Regions from separate parts of the Lysinibacillus irui genome, predicted to be linked through region 2. Evidence: riboswitches for the same ligand, from Rfam matches in the RefSeq annotation. Region 2 holds a riboswitch; the other holds the start of a gene.

What was found. A riboswitch is a leader RNA that binds a small molecule or an ion and turns the genes downstream of it on or off. The one in region 2 is predicted to bind lysine.
Region 1: it holds a riboswitch for lysine, as region 2 does, so the genes downstream of both, OU989_RS10755 (transporter substrate-binding domain-containing protein) here and OU989_RS01165 (amino acid permease) in region 2, are expected to answer to the same signal.

Annotation. Positions count from the first base shown of each region.
Region 1 covers NZ_CP113527.1:2,143,131-2,148,120, forward strand. Annotated here, with positions in the region: gene odhB (2-oxoglutarate dehydrogenase complex dihydrolipoyllysine-residue succinyltransferase) at 1-143, shown strand, start outside; gene tnpA (IS200/IS605 family transposase) at 312-788, shown strand; lysine riboswitch at 1,220-1,406, shown strand; gene OU989_RS10755 (transporter substrate-binding domain-containing protein) at 1,526-2,383, shown strand; gene OU989_RS10760 (amino acid ABC transporter permease) at 2,554-3,279, shown strand; gene OU989_RS10765 (amino acid ABC transporter ATP-binding protein) at 3,292-4,023, shown strand; gene OU989_RS10770 (DUF6501 family protein) at 4,287-4,484, shown strand; gene OU989_RS10775 (toxic anion resistance protein) at 4,529-4,990, opposite strand, start outside.
Region 2 covers NZ_CP113527.1:226,062-231,051, reverse strand. Annotated here, with positions in the region: gene OU989_RS01180 (ABC transporter ATP-binding protein) at 1-158, opposite strand, end outside; gene OU989_RS01175 (sensor histidine kinase) at 295-1,230, opposite strand; gene OU989_RS01170 (response regulator transcription factor) at 1,234-1,926, opposite strand; gene OU989_RS01165 (amino acid permease) at 2,090-3,553, opposite strand; lysine riboswitch at 3,636-3,812, opposite strand; gene OU989_RS01160 (CynX/NimT family MFS transporter) at 3,990-4,990, shown strand, end outside.

The DNA of each region.
Region 1 (4,990 bases), 1.9 Mb from region 2:
ATGGGGAAGTTCAAATCCGTCCAATGATGTATGTAGCACTTTCTTACGATCACCGTATCATCGATGGAAAAGATTCAGTAGGATTCTTAAAAACAGTTAAAGAATTAATTGAAAACCCAGAAGATTTATTATTAAATTCATAATACCATTAAACCCTGCGAACAATGTTCAGCAGGGTTTTTTTGTATCTTTTGAAAACCCCTTGCTATGCGAGGGGTTCCAAAGGGCTTCTAGCTATGGACAAGAAAAAAACCCCAGCCGTACAATGAAATCAGGTCTGGTCAACCGACTTCGTACGAAAGGGGCTCCAAATGGATAATAAAAGTTTAGCACACACGACATGGAATTGTAAGTATCACATCGTCTTTGCGCCAAAATATAGAAGGCAGATTATTTATGGAAAAATCAAAGCAGATATAGGTAGAATTCTTCGCCAGTTATGTGAAAGAAAAGGAGTAGAAATCATTGAAGCTACAGCTTGTCCTGATCATATTCATATGTTGGTGAGTATTCCACCAAAAATAAGTGTTTCATCGTTTGTAGGTTATTTGAAAGGGAAGATTAGTTTAATGATATTCGATCGGCATGCGAACCTGAAATACAAATATGGAAATAGGAAGTTTTGGTGTCGCGGATATTATGTAGATACAGTAGGTCGAAACAGAAAAATCATACAGGAATATATAAAAAATCAATTGCAAGAGGATATTCTTGAGGATCAAATGACTATGAAAGAATTCATTGATCCATTTACAGGAGAAGAAATACAAGCAAAAAAGCGAAAATAATAAAACCACTTTAGTGGTAGCGTGAAAACGGAGTGCGGTTGGCGGACCTTTCAGTGTGTCTTTAGACATGGGCCAGTACCCCAGCGTTTCACGCGTAGAGCAAACCACCAGTTAGACTGGTGGTTCTGATTGTGCATAATGAAATCTTTCGACCGATTCTATTTTTGAAAGAGTACTAATGTTATATCGTATAGAGGAGCAAAAAAGAAATAAACACAACTTTTCTCACATAGAAAACATACTCTATAATAAAAATATGTTGTAATTTTCAGAAATATTGACGAAAGCTCAATGATTTAAAATGGATAGAGAACGCATAATAACCTAATATTGTCATTAGTCAGAAAAATGTTAAAATCGTCTTGACGAACATATTAGTTTTATAGTAGTATCTAAATATCAATTAAATAAACAAACCTCACGAATGTTACCAGTGAGGTAGAGGCGCGGTATTTATTAGTTCATTGTTGAGTACAAGCAAGCGAAGACGCAATGAAGAAGGAAATATCGCCGAAGTATAAAAGGAGCTCGTACTTTTATGCTGGGTCTGCAGTGAATAAGTGCAGGACTGTCCTAGTAAATTGATTTCCAGGTTTACTAGGTTGTGCTATCTCGGAAATATGGAAATAATAGTGAGGATTTGGGCAACTGTCATAAAAGGTAAGACCTAAGTTCAATAAACTTAGGTCTTTTTTAGTACAGTTGTCTTATTTTTTTACAGAAAAGGGGAGTTTTTCATGAAAAGAAAATGGTTGTTAGTAATGATCTCTATCATGACAGCAATTGTGCTAGCTGCATGTGGCACTAGCGACAAAAAAGACGGCGGTTCAGGTGATGCTGGCGCGGACAAGGAAGAAGGCGGCGGTGAATTCCGCATTGGAATGGAGGCTGGCTACCCACCATTCAACTGGACACAGCAGGACGATGCTAATGGCGCGGTAAAAATTGCTGATAATGCAGAGTATGCAGGCGGCTATGATGTACAAATGGCGAAAAAAATCGCTGAAGGCTTAGGCAAAGAGCTAGTTATCGTAAAAATGGAATGGGACGGCTTAGTACCAGCGCTACAATCAAACAAAATTGATGCAATCATTGCGGGTATGTCACCAACAGAAGAACGTAAGAAAACAATCGACTTTACTGAAAACTACTACACGTCGGATTTCGTAATGGTGATTAAAAAGGGTAGCAAATATGAAGGGGCAAAATCAATTCAAGATTTCTCTGGTGCAAAAATTACATCCCAATTAAATACATCGAACTACACAGTTATTGATCAAATTAAAGGTGTAGACAAACAAACTGCTATGGAAAGCTTCCCGGCAATGCGTGTCGCTTTAGAGGCTGGCAAAATTGATGGTTATGTAGCAGAACGTCCAGAAGGAATTTCCGCTGCAGCAGCGAACGATAAGTTCACATATGTTGCATTTGAAGAAGGCTTTGATACAGATCTTTCTAACACTTCAATTGCTGTAGGTTTACGCAAAGAAGATGCAAATCGTGAAAAAATTAACGAAATATTAAAAGGTATTACAGAGGACGATCGTCAAGCCATTATGGAAGAAGCGATTAAGAATCAACCAGCAGCACAATAATGACAAGGCACGGACTAGTTGCTGGTCCGTGCATGATCATTTCATCATTATCAAAATGAGAACCTCTCTACATAATGATAATGTCCTAGCGTGACAAATCATAGAATGGTAGAAAGAGCTAGGACACGAAAAAGATAAGCAAGCAACATGACATTGTAAGGAGGAACATCATGAGTCTTGAATGGATAATTTCAATTATTGAAAACAACTGGCAAATGTTTTTACGAGGTGCGTATTATACGTTACTGATTTCGATTATTAGTACAATTATTGGTGCATTCATCGGATTTTTCATCGGAATTATGCATACGATTCCAGTTCGTAAAAAAGGAATAAAATTTTATAGCCTGAAGCTTATTAATTTTATCCTAACATGCTATGTTGAATTTTTCCGTGGTACACCAATGATTGTACAGGCTATGGTTGTCTACTACGGATTAGATATCGCGTTTGGAATTGACATGCATTTTATCACAGCAGGTATTTTAGTCGTTTCTCTTAATACAGGGGCATACATGGCAGAGATTGTGCGTGGTGGGATTGTATCGATTGATAATGGTCAATACGAGGCAGCATCAGCGATTGGGATGAATCACTTCCAAATCATGCTTCACGTAGTCCTGCCGCAAGTAGCACGTAACGTTTTACCAGCAACAGGTAACCAACTAATTATGAATATTAAAGATACAGCCGTATTAAATGTCATCGGCGTAACAGAGTTATTCTTCCAAACAAAATCAATTTCAGGTAACAACTTCCGTTATTTTGAATCGTTCTTTGTCGCATGTGTTCTTTATTTCATTATGACATTTACCGCATCTCGCATCCTTCTATATGTTGAAAAACGTTTGGATGGACCGGATGCCTATCAAAAAGAACAAAAAGAAGCAGTATAGGGGGACGCACAAATGGCAGTCATTAAAATCGAACATTTAAGTAAATCATTTGGACGTAACCAAGTGTTAAAAGATGTGAATTTCCAAGTGGAAAAAGGCGAGGTTGTTTGTTTAATTGGTTCCTCTGGTTCTGGTAAGTCTACACTACTTCGTTGCATAAATTTATTAGAAACACCAAGTGGCGGGCAAATAATTTATCAGGGAGAAGACATCCTAGATGAAAAGCACAATATCCAAGAATATCGTACCCATCTAGGAATGGTATTCCAGCAGTTCAATTTATTTAATAATCATAATGTGTTAAGTAATTGCACAGTCGGCCAAATCAAAGTACTTAAGCGCTCGAAGAAAGAAGCGGAAGAAACAGCGCTGAAATATTTGAAGATCGTAGGTATGGATCAATATGTAAACGCTAAGCCACGTCAGCTTTCAGGCGGACAAAAGCAACGTGTAGCAATTGCTCGAGCACTGTCTATGAATCCCGAAGTAATGCTATTTGATGAACCGACATCAGCACTGGACCCAGAAATGGTAGGAGAGGTGCTGAAGGTTATGCGACAATTAGCAGACGCAGGGAATACAATGTTAATTGTGACACATGAAATGGAGTTTGCAAAAGAAGTGGCAGATCGTGTCGTCTTTATGGATAAAGGTGTGATTGTGGAAGAAGGCCCACCATCACAAGTATTAGTCAATCCACAACATGAACGTACGAAAGAGTTTTTAAAACGTACTTTAAAATAAGCACAAAAAAGTGAGTCCATTATTTTGGACTCACTTATTTTCTAGAATTCCATTCTGCATAGAGCACAAAGCAGATTGCGAATGCTACAGCAATGATAAAAAACCATTGCGGTACACCACCAAAACTCATGAGAACACCCCGAATTTCATTTTTTTTTGGATAGAATAGGTATAGTATTTCTTTTTTCTCCACAAAAGACCCAAAATATTATAAAATAAGCAATAGACATTAGCTTTTGCTAGTAAAGAGAGGTAGAGAGAATATGTTACATTTAAAATGGAAAGATGCGCCAACATTACGAACGGTTACCTGCAAACATACAAATGCATCGAAATACTTAGTGTCCAACGTCTTAACAGTAGGTAAAGAATATGAAGTAAAAAACGAAACAGAAGAATTCATTTTTATTATCGACAACACAGGTAATGTCGGCGGCTATTATAAGGATTATTTCGAATAAATAAAAACAGGGTGGTTCAGAGCATTTGCTGAGCCACCCATTTTTTAATCTCGCTGATAGCCTTGAGCACCCGCTACATCTTGCAGCTGTTGTTTCTCTTGTTCGGTTGCCGTATGCAAAGCAAAGACATCCTTAATTGCTGTTTGTAATTCATGCTGTGTTTCTTTAAATTTTGAAACTTGCTGTTCAAAAGATGGACTTGTAAAACGATCATGTGTCTTTGATAACCGTTCCTCTAGTCGGGCATAGTGCTGATCCATATGCATCGATAGCATCATTGCCAGTTGGTTTTTCCATAGCGGAATTAGCGTAACAATTGAGAACTCAATTTTTTCGGCTAACGTTTGATTAGCTTGTTGAATCATCCGTATCTGAGGAGCCGTTTGCAGGGCTACTTGCTGAGATACTTGTAAATCATAAATACGTTGGTCCAATCGTTCAATTTGCGCAGCAAAATCATTGAGCTGCTGAATAGCGAGCGGCTGTTTGCTTGCTTGGATACTCAT
Region 2 (4,990 bases):
AGATTTGTTAGCATCTTCATGACAGTGGTTTTACCTGCACCATTTGGACCTAAAAATCCATAAATCTCTCCCTTTTTGACGTTCATATTGACAGTGGATACCACTTCTTTACCATCGTACACTTTCGTAAGCTGATTTGTTTTTACAATGTATGTCATGTAAATCTCTCCCTCAATTGTGGCTAGTTTCATTATAAAAAATGAACCTCTCTAATTAATTACTTGATTCTTACAAATTTCTTAAGAGCAAAATAAAAGCCTGTAAAGCATTGAAAGCTCTACAGGCAGTGTGAATTCAATACATCATTCGTTTTAAAGCAATTGTAAAAATGGTCTTTTTATAAGGAATACTTGATAGCTGGATGGAACCATCCATTATTTCCACAAGACGCTTTGTAATGGTTAGACCTAGGCCGCTTCCCTGGAAGGATTTATTTCGAGAGTCTTCTAGTGTATACATTCTTTCAAAAACAGTATCGATATGATATTCATCAATGCCCTTGCCTTGATCCCACACATCAATATAAATGTTTGTCTCATCATTTCTTACGGTTAAGCCAATCACATTGCCATCCGCTCCATAAGCTATAGCATTTGATAATAGATTGTTTAAAACTCTATCTAACGCTTCTTCATTACCAAGGGCATACATAGGAAGTTCGGGGATTGAAATATTGATATTTAATCCCACCGATGTGACCATATCGTAAAAGGATAAAATATTTTTTCGGCATATTTCACAAATATTGATTTTCGTGATTGGATAATTTGCATCTCCTGCCTCTAATTTTGCCAGATCAAAAAATGTATGAATGATTTTTAATACTTCTAACGTTTTAGCATGAACACCAGTGAGTAATCGCTGTCGCTCTTCCTCACTAATTGAACTTTGAAGCTGAAGTATTTCAATATAGCCTAATACAACTGTTAAAGGTGTTTTAAGATCATGTGAAATATTTGCCAACATCTTTTTCATTGAATCTTCCATTTTTCGATGTGTAGCAAGAACCTTTTGCTTGTCATCCAATAAGGCATTTATTGTAATCAGTAATTGCTGAATTTCTGGATTTGTCGTAGCAACTAAAACCTTTTCATTAGTTGGTTTATTAACAATTGCTTGTATTTTTTCATGCATGTATTGGATTGTATCATCTTGTTCTTTTTTTACTTTTCTTTGATAAAGAATAATACCCGCCAGCAACAAAATAATTAGTAATAGACATAACGTCATATTTTATCCCTCAAACTTATAGCCAATTCCCCACAGCGTTTTTATATAATGAGGATTAGACGGATCATCTTCAATTTTTTCGCGAAGTCTTCTTATATGTACATTAATAATATTTTCATCACCGTAGTAAGTATCTTTCCATATTGTCTGATAAATTTGCTCCTTAGTAAAAACTCGCTGGCGATTTGTTACAAGCAATTTTAAAATGGCAAATTCCTTAGATGTTAGTTTCACTTCTTGCCCATCTTTATCTACAGAAAAGTTAATCATATTTATCGTTAAATTATCGATCACTACTACATCTTGTTTGTTATCCACTTGACTAGAATATTTGGTTGCTCGTCTAATAACGGCTTTTACGCGAGCAGAAAACTCTAGCATAGAAAATGGTTTAGCAATATAATCATCTGCACCTAAGCCTAACCCTAAAGCTTTATCTACATCACTATCCTTTGCTGACATAATGATGATAGGAAGCGCTGCTTGTTCTCGAATTATTTTTAGTACTTCTAATCCATTAAGTTTAGGAATCATAATATCTAAGATAACTAAATCAAATGAATGGTTTAAACAATACTGTAATGCCTCTTCTCCATTCTTTGCAGTTGTAACACCGAAGCCTTCCAATAGTAAAAAGTTTTCTACCATTTCACGAATAGCCTCATCATCTTCAACTAGTAAAATATGTTTTTGCATTTTCATGCACCTCTTCCTAACTAAAAAGCCATTAGTATGACTTTCCACATCTATAGTATATTACCATATATATGATATAGATTAAGAAATAAATTTAACGCCCAAATATAAAAAAGCCGTCCTATCAACCGTCATACAACGGTATACAGAACAGCTTTTCTATTTAATCCTCCACTTTTAAATCACACTCATTAAGTGGAAGCATTTTTGTTTTATGTTTAATTTTATAGCCTAACCATAATAGTAAGAAAAATGGAATTCCAATATAAGAAACTAGAATACCGTACCAATCGATTTTGTCTCCTGTAAAGGCTGTGTAATTTTGTCCAATGACCACAATCATACAAACTGTAAAGGCGAATAGTGGTCCGAATGGATACAATTTTGCTTTATAAGGTAATAGCTTTGGATCTAAGCCCTGTGCGTCGAATGCACGACGGAAACGATAATGACTAAATGCAATGCCAAGCCATGCAATAAAGCCAGACATTCCAGAGGCATTTAATAGCCAGATATACACCACACCGTCACCGAAAAATGACGCTAAAAATGCTAAACAGCCTACAGCTAATGTTGCTAGTAGCGCGTAAATTGGAATACCACGGCGACTAAGCTTTGTAAAGATTTTAGGCGCATGACCATCCACCGCTAATTGCCATAACATACGAGATGATGCATAAAGCCCTGAGTTACCTGCTGATAGCATAGCCGTTAAAATAATAGCGTTCATTAACGACGCAGCAAAGGCGATACCTAAGCGATCAAACACTAATGTAAATGGTGATACTGCAATATCTTCTGATAATAGGCGCTCATCTGTGAAAGGAATCAGCATTCCTATTGCACCAATTGCTAAAATATAGAATAAAAGAATACGCCAGAATACGGATTTTACAGCTTTCGGAATATTTTTACCTGGATCATCAGTTTCACCAGCTGTTATACCTAGAAGCTCTGTTCCTTGGAATGAAAACCCTGCAGCCAGGAAAATACCAAAGGTAGCAAGGAAGCCCCCATGGAATGGCCCATCACTAATAAAGAAATTTGTGAAGCCTACAGGTGCCTGACCACCTAAAATACCAAAAATCATTAATAAACTAATAATAATAAAAACAATGACCGTTGCTACTTTAATCATAGCAAACCAATATTCACTTTCACCATAGCTCTTTACAGAAAGTAAATTAAACGTTAGCACAACAGCAATAAATAATACTGTCCAAAGTGCTGATGAGCTATCTGGGAACCAATATTTCATTATTAAAGACACTGCTGCAATTTCTGCTGCAATCGTAATTGCCCAGTTATACCAATAGTTCCAACCTAAAGCGAAGCCTAGTGCTGGATCTACGAATTTTGTTGCATACGTACTAAATGAACCTGATGATGGCATATAAGCAGCCATCTCTCCTAAGCTCGTCATTAGGAAGTACACCATAACACCAATTAAGGCATAGGCAAGCAATGCGCCTCCTGGCCCTGCTTGTGCAATGGCACCACCACTAGCTAAAAATAGCCCCGTACCAATTGTACCGCCTAAAGAAATCATTGTAATATGACGGCTTTTTAATTCTTTTTTCAGCTTTGGTTCGTTATGACCGAGCTGATTTACTTTTATTTCACTCACGATATAGCTTCCTTCCTATTTATGAGGCAAAAAAATGCCATCACATGAACAATGTGATGGCTAAGTTAATCCTCAGTTTTTCCTAAATGATAGCTCAACACGTTGTACAAACGTGACAGTTCTGTTCCTTTCGGAGACAGCCCCAGCATGAGGTTTTCAAGTCCCCTCACACTTCGGCAATATTTCCTTTCAGCTAATCTCATCAATGCTTGTCATTTCAATTAGCATACTTATAAATATCGCGACCTCTACCTCAATACAAACATGAGGCATATAATTATTAAATTTATGATGATTATTATACTAACATAAGACCATAGACATTTCAACAACACGGAAAATGTTCTGTATTTTATGAATCTTCTACTATTTTTAATAGTGTGATAAAGTGTTATAGTAGTTCAATTAGAATGGTTAATAACAGGGGGGAGTTATTTTGACTACAAATGATCATTCCGCTAGTTATCCAAGTAAAAAAATTAGCTGGAAAGGAACAACATTACTTTTAGTCTTTGGGGTTATTTTTATTGCCTCTACATTACGAATGCCATTAACTGTTGTTGGTCCAATCATATCCTTTATCCGTGATGATCTTGGTATCTCTAATGTATTAGCAGGCTTTCTAACAACTATTCCATTGCTTGCTTTTGCCATCATATCGCCTTTTGCACCTATCGTAGCACGTAAACTAGGGCTTGAGCTTACTTTATTTTTATCCACTATTCTATTGGCCTTAGGGATAGTTCTACGCTCACTTGGAACAACAGGATTACTTATATTTGGTACTATGCTAATTGGCGTAGCAATATCTTTTGGAAATGTACTCATTCCAGGATTACTAAAATTGAAATTTCCATACCATGTAGGCTTACTGATGGCCTTCTTCACCATGTCCATGAATTTAACTGCTGGCCTTGGCGCAGGTATTAGCTATCCAATAGCTAATTCATCATTAGGCTGGCAAGGGGCTTTGGCCATTGCTCTTGTACTTGTTGTCGTTACGATTTTAATTTGGATACCTCAATTAAAATCAAATAAACCTGAACCAACTACCTCATCTAAAAAGTCAGGTCCACCACTATGGAAATCACCTGTTACGTGGGCCGTCACAGGCGCAATGGGTTTACAGTCTTTATTATTCTACACGACTGCAGCTTGGATTCCAGAAATCTATATTGCCCAAGGATTAGCTCCTGATAAGGCTGGCTGGATGTTTTCTATTATGCAATTCTCTCAAGTTCCAATGGCATTAGCTGTGCCTATTATTGCTAGTAAAATGACTTCACAGCGACCTCTTGTACTGATGTTTACGTCGTTCTATTTAGTAGGCTTTGTTGGTGTTGTAATGGAATGGACAAGCCTTGGAGTACTTTGGATGGTCCTTCTAGGATTAGCAGGTGGTTCTTCATTCGCATTAGCCATGATGTTTTTCACCCT